2 regions of the Sporosarcina soli genome follow, and region 2 is predicted to be linked to the other one. Evidence: riboswitches for the same ligand, from Rfam matches in the RefSeq annotation. Region 2 holds a riboswitch; the other holds the start of a gene.

Region 1 (6,049 bases), 300 kb from region 2:
GCTCCCGCAGCGGGTTGTAATGTCACTTCGTCCATCCCTGTAATTTCAACAAGATGTTCTTGTAAATCATACATAACTTCCAATGCACCTTGGACAGTCGATTCATCTTGCAACGGATGGATATTCGCAAAGCCAGGATAGCGAGCAACCGATTCGTTGATTTTCGGATTATATTTCATCGTACAAGATCCAAGTGGATAGAATCCGGAGTCAATCCCATGGTTACGGTTCGAAAGTGCCGTATAATGACGCATAATATCAAGTTCGGAAACTTCTGGAAGTTCCGCAGCTTCTTCACGGATAAAACCGTCTGGCAACAAGCTAGAAAGTTCCAAGTCAGGAACATCCAAGTCAGGAAGGCTATAGCCTATCCGTCCCTCTCTTGTCAGTTCAAAAATGAGTGGCTGATTATCTTTATGCATGAAGGGCCTCCATTTCCTGCACAAGTGCATCGATTTCCTCTTTTGTACGTTGTTCTGTCACAGCGATAAGCGCATGATTCGCAAGATCAGGATACGTCAGACCAAGGTCATAACCACCGATGATCCCATTTGCGAAAAGCTGATCATTCACTTCTTTTACAGGTTTCTTACAATCGACAACGATTTCATTAAAATGAGCGCCGCCAAACTTCACGTCAAAGCCCGCTTTTTCAAAAGCTTCTTTTGCATAACGGGTTTTCACAATATTTTGATAAGCGATTTCTTGCGTTCCGACTTTCCCAAGTGCCGTCATTGCAACAGAAGCTGCAAGAGCATTCAACGCTTGGTTCGAACAGATGTTGGATGTCGCTTTATCCCGGCGGATATGTTGTTCGCGCGCTTGCAACGTCAACACATAACCGCGGCGTCCTTCATCGTCTGTCGTTTCACCGACCAGTCGTCCTGGCACTTTACGCATCAATTGTTTCGTTACAGCGAAATATCCGCAATGCGGTCCGCCGAAAGCTTCTGGAATACCGAATGGCTGTGCATCACCAACCGTAATGTCTGCACCAAGCTTTCCTGGAGGTGTAAGCACCCCTAAAGCGAGTGGATTGGAAGAAACTACGAAAAGTCCTCCCTTATCATGTGTGATTTCACCGATTTTTTTGATATCTTCAATTTGACCGAAGAAATTCGGGTATTGGACAAGAACAGCCGCCGTATCTTCGTCCATCAATTCTTCCAGCTTCGCAATATCTGTAACGCCATCTTTTTGAGGAATCGTCACAACTTCAACCGCTTGACCGGAAGCATAGGATAGGACGACGTCACGGGATTCAGGATGCACCGTCTCAGAAACGAGCAATTTTTTGCGGCGTGTGTGCCCCGCTGCAAGAGTTCCTGCCTCTGCAAGTGCCGTCCCGCCATCATACATAGATGAGTTTGCAAGGTCCATGCCAGTCAATTCACAAATCATTGTTTGGAATTCAAAAATCGCTTGTAATTCACCTTGCGAAATTTCCGGCTGATACGGTGTATAGGCCGTATAGAACTCGGAACGTGAAATAACGTGGTCAACGATGATCGGCTTATAATGATCATACACACCCGCGCCAAGGAAAGACGCATATGTACGTGCATCCGCATTTTTCGCCGCCAGTTTTGAAAGTTCCTTTACTAAAGAAGTTTCAGACTTCGCTTTTTTAATATTGTATTCACCTTTAAACCGAACTTTTTCAGGAATATCCGCAAAAAGTTCATCGATGGATGAAATTCCGATTGTTTTCATCATTTCGGCTTGATCGGTTTCAGTCATTGGAATGTAACGATGCCTCATGTCCACTTATCCCCTTTTCCTCATTTAATTATCGTTTATAAAATGGTGTTGCCACGATTACTGCTTTTAACCGCTTATTGCGGATTTCGATTTCCACTTCAGTTCCTTGCGCCGTATGCTCACTTTTCAGAAGAGCGAAACCGATATTCTTTTTCAACGTCGGTGATTGTGTACCTGTTGTCACTTCACCGATTTCCTCATCACCAAGGAACACTCTATAGCCAGTGCGTGGAATCCCTTTATCGATCATCTCGACACCGACCAATTTACGAGGGATACCATTTTCTTTTTGGGCAGCAAGTGCTTCTTTCCCAAGGAAATCCTCTTCTTTATTTAACTTAACAACAAAGCCGAGACCCGCTTCAAGTGGTGAAATCTCTTGTGATAATTCTTGGCCGTATAGCGGTAATCCCGCTTCAAAACGCAGAGTGTCACGCGCACCAAGACCTGCCGGCACGATCCCCTCGTTTTCACCAGCTTCAAGAATTGCCGGCCAAAGGGCAGTGATCGCCTCAGGTGAACCGTAAATTTCAAAACCGTCCTCACCTGTATAACCCGTACGTGAAATGAGTACATTATGTCCACTGACGTCGACGTTTTCTTTGAAACGGAAGAACTTGATCTCCGCAAGTGGTTCTGTTGTCAGCTTTTGAAGTATTTCTTGTGCTACAGGTCCTTGCAATGCAAGCAGGGCATAATCAGAAGATTGATCATCAATCTTGACGTCAGCCGTTTTATGCTGATGCATCCATTCAAGGTCTTTCTCAATATTTGACGCGTTGACAACTAGCAAATAATCGTTATCCCCACGTTTATAAATGAGAAGGTCATCAACCGTCCCACCATCTTCATAGCACATTGCCGTGTATTGCGCTTGCCCATCCTTCAGTTTGGATACGTCATTCGTCACAAGCTTTTGCAAGTAAGCAAGCGCGCCTTCCCCACTTACAAATACTTCCCCCATATGGGATACATCAAATAAACCTGCTTTTGTACGAACTGCTTCATGTTCTGCTTTAATGCTTGAAAATTGAACAGGTAAATCCCATCCTCCAAAATCAATTGTTTTCCCGCCATACTTCGCATAACTATCAAATAGTACCGTACGTTTCAAATTTTCAGTCATTCGGCTTTCTCCCTTCATTTTTCAATAAAAAAAAGACAACGGCCCCCTTTAAAATCGAGAACCTCTGTCCTTGTACCTGAAAGTTTACCTTACGGCTTTCCTCGTTGGTGGCCATTTTGAATGGCACTCTCCAGAGATGCGTCATGTATGAGTCTTTTTACCTGAGAGATTCATAACTGTTGTTACTTGCTCCTTCGGCGACGCCAGTGCGTGCTCTCCCCATACAATCATCCGCGCTATTCAATTGAAATGAATTTAAGTAAGATTCGAATAAATAATGCCCTTTCGCTTATATCTTAACATTTCATTTCAACAAGCGCAATACCTTTTAGTTGATTGTTGTTTTCGCGAATATTAACTGATGAAACTTATATATTGTTCGTGTTTGGATGCAATTACGTAATCTAGGTAGAAAGTTATTCTAAATGGAAATCCAATAATAGTTTTCCATATTAGGTTAATTTCCTCCTTTAAACCTGTTAATTTGGAACGCAATATAATCCGTGATGTCATGTATTGACCTTTTTTCCGTTTCCACCTTGAAATGGGCGCTATACATATAAAGCGGTTTTCGTACATAAAATAGTTTTTCCAGTTGCGCACGAGTTGACGCTTGGACAATCGGCCGTTTTTTTAAAGTCGCAATACGTCTCCACACATCGCGGAATGGAGCATTGAGGAAAAAGACAAGACCGGTTCTGCGCATAATTTCCCTATTTTCTTTACGCATAGGTACTCCGCCGCCCGTCGCAATAATACAATACTCGTTCCGGAATGTCCGCAGAAATTCCGTCTCCATTTCTCGGAAAGCTTCCTCCCCATATGTTGAGAAAATTTCCGATATCGTCATCCCCATTTTTTTTTCGATTTCATGATCCATATCATAATAGGGCATCTTCGTTGCGAAACTAAGCCGTTTACCGATTGCGCTTTTACCACATCCCATAAAACCGATTAGATACACTTTCTTCATGTCATCACCCATCCGGCAGGACAAGTATTTTTCATCCGTCCTGTTTCATTATTCTCGCCGTTTCATTTTCGTAATACGTTGCAAGCGAATCGTAAGTTCTTTGTAGACTATCATGCCATGAAACGAGGGTGAAAAGAAAGAGACTGACAAAAAATAATAAAATAATCGCAGCGATTAGCATAACGCCCTGTTCACATCGGATAAAGTCCAACCACAAACCCCCTTCTTTTTACGGAGTGATCCACAAAGGTCACAGCAACCGTCATCTCTACGCCATCGAAGGTAAAAGAAACCGAACGGACATTTGTCAAAAGGGGGACATGTCCTTCTCCACCGACTCTTTTCCGGATAACTGCTCCACTTTGTTCAATTGTAATACTTCCTCGTTCATTTTTAAATTGCATCGAACTTCTAAGCGGTAAACGGATTTCGCTTACTTCGGCGAGCATTTGCTGTAATTCCGCCGCAAACAATTCCCATTCCCTCGTAGAATAATCTTCATACTGCTCTTCTATCGCTCCTTTCCAACTGAAAAAAAGCAACAAAAAATGAACAAAAACAATTAATACGAGCAATTGAAATATACTTTCCATAAATGTATAGCCACGATCATTCAACTTCCTCATTGTATGCATTTCGTCATTTTCTCTTCGTTCACAAAATAGGAAACACAGACGGCCTGTCCTTCGATTACCCAATGATAATCCACCTCTTCAAATTGTCGGCTCCCTTCCATCAAACCATACGCCTGAAAGTAAATTGCACCTTGTAGCGCAGTTTCAGCTGCATATGTCTCCAACTTGCTCAAATGGAGTCTTACTGTCATTGCCGTAGCGACCGGCAACAGTGTATAAAAGATCACCATGATCACCGATAAAGTAAGGACGGCTTCTGGCCAGGAATACCCCTCTTCATTCATAAATAATCATCCTTCCGCGTTGAAATTGTAAACGGATTTCCGTCTGTCCCGTGCTAGTCAAAAGGGTAAGCGTCCCGGAATGAATGATATCGCCGTTGGCATGAAATTCGACCGACTTCAAACGACTCGACGATGCCAATCGCATCCCATCAGGAAAGCGGGTTCTCGAAAACTCGGGTTTCCCAATGACCGACGTAATATATTCGGATCCGGAATGTTGAAACTCCAGTTTTGTCACAACATGATTAGCCATTGAATAAGCCTGTAAATTTTGGATGGATGCGATCAGTGCTTGCATCGCATCCTTTTCCGAAGTCGTACGAATCCACCTGTCGCCAAACGGTAAAACGATCGAGGTCATAATAACGACAACGGATAATACCATCAACAACTCCAGAAATGTGAATCCCCCTTCTCTTCTCCTCACCTCTCACATCCCCTTATTCATCTGCCGTGACAGTTCCATCTGTATCAATAGATAGTTCACTTCCATTTGGACATCTTGCTTCATCTGGTAAATAGCCTGCTTCCGATAACTCATCGACGTTCGCCGGCAAACGTTTTTCGTCCATTTTATAAGCCTCCACTTGCCCTTGAACCATTTTCACATAAGCTGCGCATCCTTTCTCATCAATCGATTTAGAATGCTTGGTCACGTTTGGGATTGCAATGAGAATTAATATGGAAATAATCAACAAAACGATCATCATTTCGATCAGCGTAAATCCATTAGCGTTTTTCATCCATTTCAACCGTATTCTCCTCCTTCATAGATTGTCCATTAAGCCGTATACAGGCAGTAATAAAGCCAGATATGCTGCCAAAATGCAGACGGCGATGATGCCAAATAACATCGGCTGTAACATCGCCAGTCCCTTGTTCAATTTTTCATCGATTGTCTGTTCGAGATGTCGACTATAGATCAGAAGTTCTTTTGCCAAGTGACCGCTATCCTCCCCATGCTTGGCAAAGGCCGACAATTGTTCTGTCAATCCAACGGTCAACTGGGTCGCTATATGAAACGGTTCACCGAATACAACGTGGGTCTTTACATTGCCGGCAATCTCCGTAAGGACTCCGTCCACTTGTTGGTCCATCAACACAGCAAGTGCATTTTGCATAGATAGTCCTGAATCCAGTAAGCTACCTAATTCTCCCGAAAAATCACGGGTGATACGTAAGGTGTACATTGTTCTGATGACGGGCATCAAAAGCAACAGCCTGATTTTTTGTGCCGGTTTCAACTTTTTAAAAACGAGATTGCCAATAA
Region 2 (6,049 bases):
TCAAAAGTGCTGGAAATCGGAACAGGATCCGGCTTCCAGACCGCCCTACTCGCCGCCTTCTCGAACTCCGTTTATACAATTGAACGAATTGCTGCCTTACATGAACGGGCAAAAGAGAGATTGGAAAAGGCCGGTTTCTCTAACATCCATTTTAAGCTGGATGACGGCAGCACCGGTTGGGAAGAACACGCTCCTTATAATCGGATTATGGTGACTGCCGCCGCTGCCCAAGTGCCAAGCGAGCTCATGGACCAACTAGCTATCGGAGGAAAAATGATCATCCCAGTTGGTCCCCCCCTTCTACAGGAACTCTTGCTCTTGGAAAAAGATGAAGACGGAGCAATCCATACGACTGTGTTGAATGAAGTGAGGTTTGTCCCATTGAAAGGAAAATATGAATAGGCAACAGCACAGTTAAAAATTATATACAATAAGAAGCTAACCCAACATCGATTCGGTTGGCTTCTTGATTTATCTTCATTTAACAAATGTTTTTGTACTGAAAGCGAAACGTCAGCTACAGAAGACTCCGACCTCCATAGGTCGCGGGATGAATGCGGTTTTGTCTCCTGTTCAACGGGTGTCAAACGCCGGCTTAACGAAGAATGGAAGGCAACCTATGTGTATTAAAAAAAGCGCCAAGTTCTAACACAATTCAAAATTGCGTTAGAACCTGGCACCCTAAATTAGCTCTCCACCACTTCTGGCTGTTCAACTTGATTCACTTTCATTTTCCGCACCTTATAAATAACAATCAGTAAAACAAACCAAGCAGGCGTTACGAATAAGGAAACACGCGTATCCTCCGCAAGAGCAAGAACGACTAGAACAAACGCTAGGAAAAGCAGGATCAAGTAATTGGTAACCGGGTAAAGCGGCATTTTGAATTTGTTTGCTTTCGCTAGCTCTGGTCTTGTTTTGCGGTATTTCAAATGGCAGATGACTGTAATTCCCCAAATAAAGATGAAACAGACCGTAGAAATACTGGTAATGAGTGTAAATACGCCTTCTGGCATGACATAGTTCAAAACAACGGAAATTAGAATGACGATCGTTGAAAAGAACAATGCATTGGAAGGGACTTTACGTTTGTCCAGTTTTGCTAATCGTGCAGGTGCATTTTTATCTTTGGCAAGTGAATAGATCATTCTACTTGTACTAAAGATGGCACTGTTACATGCCGAAGCTGCGGAAGTAAGGACGACAAAATTGACGATACCAGCGGCCGCAACAATTCCAACGCCTACGAAGACTTGGACGAATGGACTTTCCGCAGGTTTGACTGCAGTCCATGGATAGATACTCATAATGACAATCAAAGCACCGATATAGAAAACAATAATCCGAATCGGGATATTATTGATCGCTTTTGGAATAACCTTTTCGGGATCCTTTGTTTCACCAGCCATCAGCCCTACAAGTTCAATACCAACAAACGCAAATACGACCATTTGGAATGAAAGAATAAATCCATTCATTCCATTCGGGAACATTCCGCCATGGCTCCATAGATTCGTAAAACTAGATGGACCTTCACTCGTTGAAAAGCCTTTAATGATCATGAAAGTTCCGATGACAATTAATCCAAGAATCGCAATGACCTTGATCAATGCGAACCAGAATTCCATTTCACCAAAAAGCTTTACAGTGGCAAGGTTCATAATTAACAAAACAACAAGCGCAATTAAACCCGGCATCCACTGTGGTACTTCTGGAAACCAATACTGGGCATAGAGACCAACTGCTGTGATATCGGCCATTGCGATTGAAATCCAGCAAAACCAGTAGGTCCAGCCAGTGATAAAGGCTGCCATGTTCCCTAAATAATCTTGCACAAAGTCAACAAAAGAATGATAGTTCAAATTGGATAAGAGTAGTTCTCCAAGTGAACGCATGATTAAAAAGCAAATGATCCCTGTAATGGTATAGGCAAATAATATGGAGGGTCCTGCTAGATGAATCGATTTTCCTGCTCCTAGAAACAATCCAGTTCCGATTGCCCCTCCAATCGCGATGAGTTGTACATGTCTATTTTTTAGTCCTCTTTCCAATTGTTGTACTTGCATAGATGTCACACTCCTTAATTTTCAGATCATTAATATTGAGTATTCTGGCCATCATTCTGTCGCCCAGAAATAAAGCGCTTACATTTTAAAGTATTGGAAATTCATAACAGAATATTATTAAAGATGTCCCCCCTCCTTTTGTATTTCACCAATAAAAAGACAGGGGAAATATAGGTGTTCACCTATACTTCCTCTGTCCTTTTACCTGAGAGTATAACTCCTTTGGTGGCACATGGCGCTCTCCAGAGGCGCGTCCTATTATGGTCCTTTTACCTGAGAGATTAATTCTTTTTCTGGAACTTGCTCCTTCGGTGCTAAACCATACGTTTAGTCTCTCCCATAATATTCATCCGCTATTATTTAATTAATTTATATAATAGCACCTGGAAAGGTAAGTTGTCTAGTTAATATTTAGAATTTAGATATTATTTTGTCCTCGTATAAAAAGCCAACGTAGCTTTAAAACAGTAGCCGCTCATATAAAGTACGGGTTCGCATACGCAAAATACGTTCGGTTTCCAACCACAAATAAACACTTAACAAGGTCTTCACTAGCGGACTCTTGTTAAGTGTTCAACAAATACTTATTTATAAATTAATAAATCAAAAATCCGACTTATGCATCAAATGCATTTAACGCATTCACACTGTGAGCCAAAGCGGAACCTGCTTTTAGTGCTGTTGCCACCAGAATCGATTCTGCCAACTCTTCCTTCGTTGCACCTGCACCCTTAGCACCCTTTGTATGAATATCAATACAATACGGGCAGCCCGTCGTATGCGCAACAGCGACGGCAATCAATTCTTTCTCTTTGACACTCAGGATACTTGCTTTCAATGCTTTTGTATCAAAGTCAACAAATGCCTTGAATACATCACCGTTTAGCGCTGAGAACTCTTTTAATCTGTTAAAATAAGATGCCTTATATAATTCATCATCGCCATTTTGATCATATGCATTTAAGGCATTCACCCCATGAGCTAGAGCAGAGCCTGCTTTTAATGCCGTTGCAACTAGGATGGATTCAGCCATTTCTTCTTTGGTCACATCTTCTGATTTTGCTGCTGTTACATGGACTTCAATACAGTATGGACAACCTGTCGTGTGGGCAACCGCAACGGCAATTAATTCTTTTAACTTTTTCGTTAGCTTTCCTTCAGATAAAGCTAGTTTGTCAAACTGTGCGAAAGCCTTGAATGTATCTGGTGCAAGATCACTTAATTCTCCAATACGGTTAAAATATGATTTTTTATACAATTCTTCTCTACTCATTATTACTTCCCCCTCATTATGTTTTATTGTTTGTTATTTTCGACAATTGCCTCTATCAATATATCAGAAAAGGTAGAAAAAGTGTATTTTTCCGAACTGACACTCTTCTGTCCTCATTCAAGAGATTAGACGCCGACTTTTTGCAGTTCCCTTGCCTTTAATTCGCGTCGAAGAATTTTCCCGCTAATCGGAGTCTTCGGTAATTCCTCTAGAAATTCAATTTCTCTTGGAGCAGCATGGGCTGCAAGTCCACTTCGTACAAATTGACGAAGCTCTTGCAATAGCCCGTCACTTGCTTCATAGCCATTCTTTAAGACAATAAATGCCTTAACAATTTCGCCTCTCACCGCGTCTGGTTTTCCAATGACACCCACTTCTGCCACAGCTGGATGTTCGATCAATTTGCTCTCCACTTCAAATGGACCGATTCGTTCACCTGAAGAATTGATCATATCGTCACTCCGACCTTGGAAAAAGATATAACCGTTGTCATCGATTGTCGCCAAATCACCAGACACATACCATCCCTCGAATGGGAAATACGTCGCATATTTCGCAGGATCTTTCCACACTTCCCGCATGATGGCAGGCCAATTGGCTTTTAAGGCTAACTGACCGACTTTACCAGGCGCAAGCTTTTCGCCGTCATCGCCTAGAATTGCTGCCTCAATTCCTGGAAATGGTCTTCCCATTGATCCTGGAATAATGTTTTCGGATGGAAGATTGACAATGAGTTGAGCCCCTGTTTCTGTCATCCACCACGTATCGTGGATGCGGTTGGACAACGTTTTAATCCCCCAACGGATCACTTCTGGATTTAACGGCTCGCCCACGCTTAAAATGTGGCGGATCTTTGACAAATCATAAGTCGCTGTCTTTTCATCCCCTTCTGCCATCAACATTCTAAATGCTGTCGGCGCACTATACCAAACGGTAACACCGGATTTTTCTAACACGGAATACCATTCATCGGCATTAAATCTACCGCCGTGAATAATAATGGTTGCCCGGTTAAGCAGCGGTGCGAAAACGCCGTACACCGTTCCAGTCACCCAACCCGGATGGGCCGTGCACCAATACACATCCTCTTCTTTCAAATCCAATACCCATCTGCCTGTAATATATTGTTGGATCATGACTCGATGTGCATGGACAATTCCTTTCGGGCGCCCTGTTGAACCACTCGTATAATGAATGTTCAGCGCGTGTTCCAAATCTACCCACTCGATGATATCTTCCTCAACTTCAACAGCCCGTGCTTCCTCAAATAATGAAATCTCATCATCCTTACATTCTTCTGGTTCCGCCGTTATCAAAACTGTTTTCAAGGACGGCAGTTCCGCACGCGGCACCCGTTTCACCAACTCAGGTGAAGCGATTAAATAAGTCCCCTGACAATCCGCAATCCGCTCCTTCACTGCATCTTCCATAAACGCTTCAAAAAGCGGCCCGACTACAGCACCAAGTTTAATTGCGGCGAGCATGGCGATATGGCAATCGGGATGCTTTGGTAAAAAAATAAAAACAAAGTCCCCTTTTTTCACGCCTTGCTTTTTCAGAACAGTCGCCCAGAGATCCGATTTCTCTTTCAATTCGCGGTACGTTATCGTGTACTCTTCCTCTTCCCCAAAATAATGGAGAGCGACTTTCTCTCCGAATCCTTCCACCACATGGCGGTCCACACATTCATAGGCCATATTCACTTTGCCCGTAGCCGACCAACTAAAATTCGATTCAATTTTTTCCCATGCGAAATCCTCTCGTGATGGAAGATCAGCTGTTATATTAGTATTTCCTTCAAATGGATAAATCACTTCTTCATTTGCCAAGTTTAGTCAACCGCCTTTTCGATATGTAATAAATCTAGGATTTCCGCCTTTTTCGCCGCTAGAATCGCATTACCTCGATCTCGTGGTTTCGCCACCTCTATCGGCATTTCTACTTGCAATGTCCCGGGCTGACCCCCAAGGATGAAAATTCGGTCGCATAAGTAAAGTGCTTCGTCTATGTCATGCGTTACGACCACCATCGTCGTTAACCGTTTCTTTTGAATTTCCAACAATAAATCTTGCAGTTGCATTTTCGTGAAAGCATCCAGCGCACTAAACGGTTCGTCAAGAAGTAAGACATCGGGCTCGCCAATCAGTGCTCTCGCAATGGCAACCCGCTGTGCCATTCCGCCGGACAAGTCTTTCGGATAATAATCGCCAAAGTCGGACAAACCGACAAGATTCAAATATTCCTGGATCGCTCCTTGTTTTTTCTTCGCATCTTTGGCTCCGAATAGAATATTTTCTTTTACTGTAAGCCAAGGCATCAGTCGCGGTTCTTGAAAGATCATCCCAATCGGTTGTTCTCCCGCACCTGCTATTTCAATCGCCCCTTCAAAATTCTGATCCAGTCCCGATAAAACGCGTAAGAGTGTACTTTTTCCGCATCCGCTCGTCCCCAAAACCCCGATCGTTTCCCCTTCTTCAATGGAAAATGAGATGTTCTGGAATCCTGCAAGCCCGTCATTGAATGTCCTTGTCGCCTCTTTCACTGTCAACATCGTAATCCCTCCTTCATTGTTGGTTTTGTAAATTGTCCTGCCACTTCAATGCCCGTGCTTCCAACGCTTTCAACAAAGAATCAGTCGCTTTCCCTAGCAATGCAAATAAAATGATGCTGGCAATAATGAGCTCTGGGGAATATGTATTCTGCCCCACAA

The links. A riboswitch is a leader RNA that binds a small molecule or an ion and turns the genes downstream of it on or off. The one in region 2 is predicted to bind glycine.
Region 1: another riboswitch for glycine. It lies ahead of gcvT (glycine cleavage system aminomethyltransferase GcvT); the one in region 2 lies ahead of ACFPRA_RS20600 (amino acid permease).

What each region holds. Positions count from the first base shown of each region.
Region 1 is NZ_JBHSNO010000015.1:37,152-43,200, forward strand. Features, by position in the region: gene gcvPB (aminomethyl-transferring glycine dehydrogenase subunit GcvPB) at 1-422, opposite strand, end outside; gene gcvPA (aminomethyl-transferring glycine dehydrogenase subunit GcvPA) at 415-1,761, opposite strand; gene gcvT (glycine cleavage system aminomethyltransferase GcvT) at 1,790-2,887, opposite strand; glycine riboswitch at 3,027-3,118, opposite strand; gene ACFPRA_RS19115 (shikimate kinase) at 3,345-3,860, opposite strand; gene ACFPRA_RS19120 (hypothetical protein) at 3,892-4,071, opposite strand; gene comGF (competence type IV pilus minor pilin ComGF) at 4,052-4,495, opposite strand; gene ACFPRA_RS19130 (hypothetical protein) at 4,483-4,779, opposite strand; gene ACFPRA_RS19135 (prepilin-type N-terminal cleavage/methylation domain-containing protein) at 4,772-5,206, opposite strand; gene comGC (competence type IV pilus major pilin ComGC) at 5,220-5,522, opposite strand; gene comGB (competence type IV pilus assembly protein ComGB) at 5,547-6,049, opposite strand, start outside.
Region 2 is NZ_JBHSNO010000015.1:340,464-346,512, forward strand. Features, by position in the region: gene ACFPRA_RS20595 (protein-L-isoaspartate(D-aspartate) O-methyltransferase) at 1-402, shown strand, start outside; gene ACFPRA_RS20600 (amino acid permease) at 687-2,066, opposite strand; glycine riboswitch at 2,257-2,315, opposite strand; glycine riboswitch at 2,318-2,416, opposite strand; gene ACFPRA_RS20605 (carboxymuconolactone decarboxylase family protein) at 2,683-3,339, opposite strand; gene acsA (acetate--CoA ligase) at 3,465-5,168, opposite strand; gene ACFPRA_RS20615 (ABC transporter ATP-binding protein) at 5,171-5,890, opposite strand; gene ACFPRA_RS20620 (ABC transporter permease) at 5,904-6,049, opposite strand, start outside.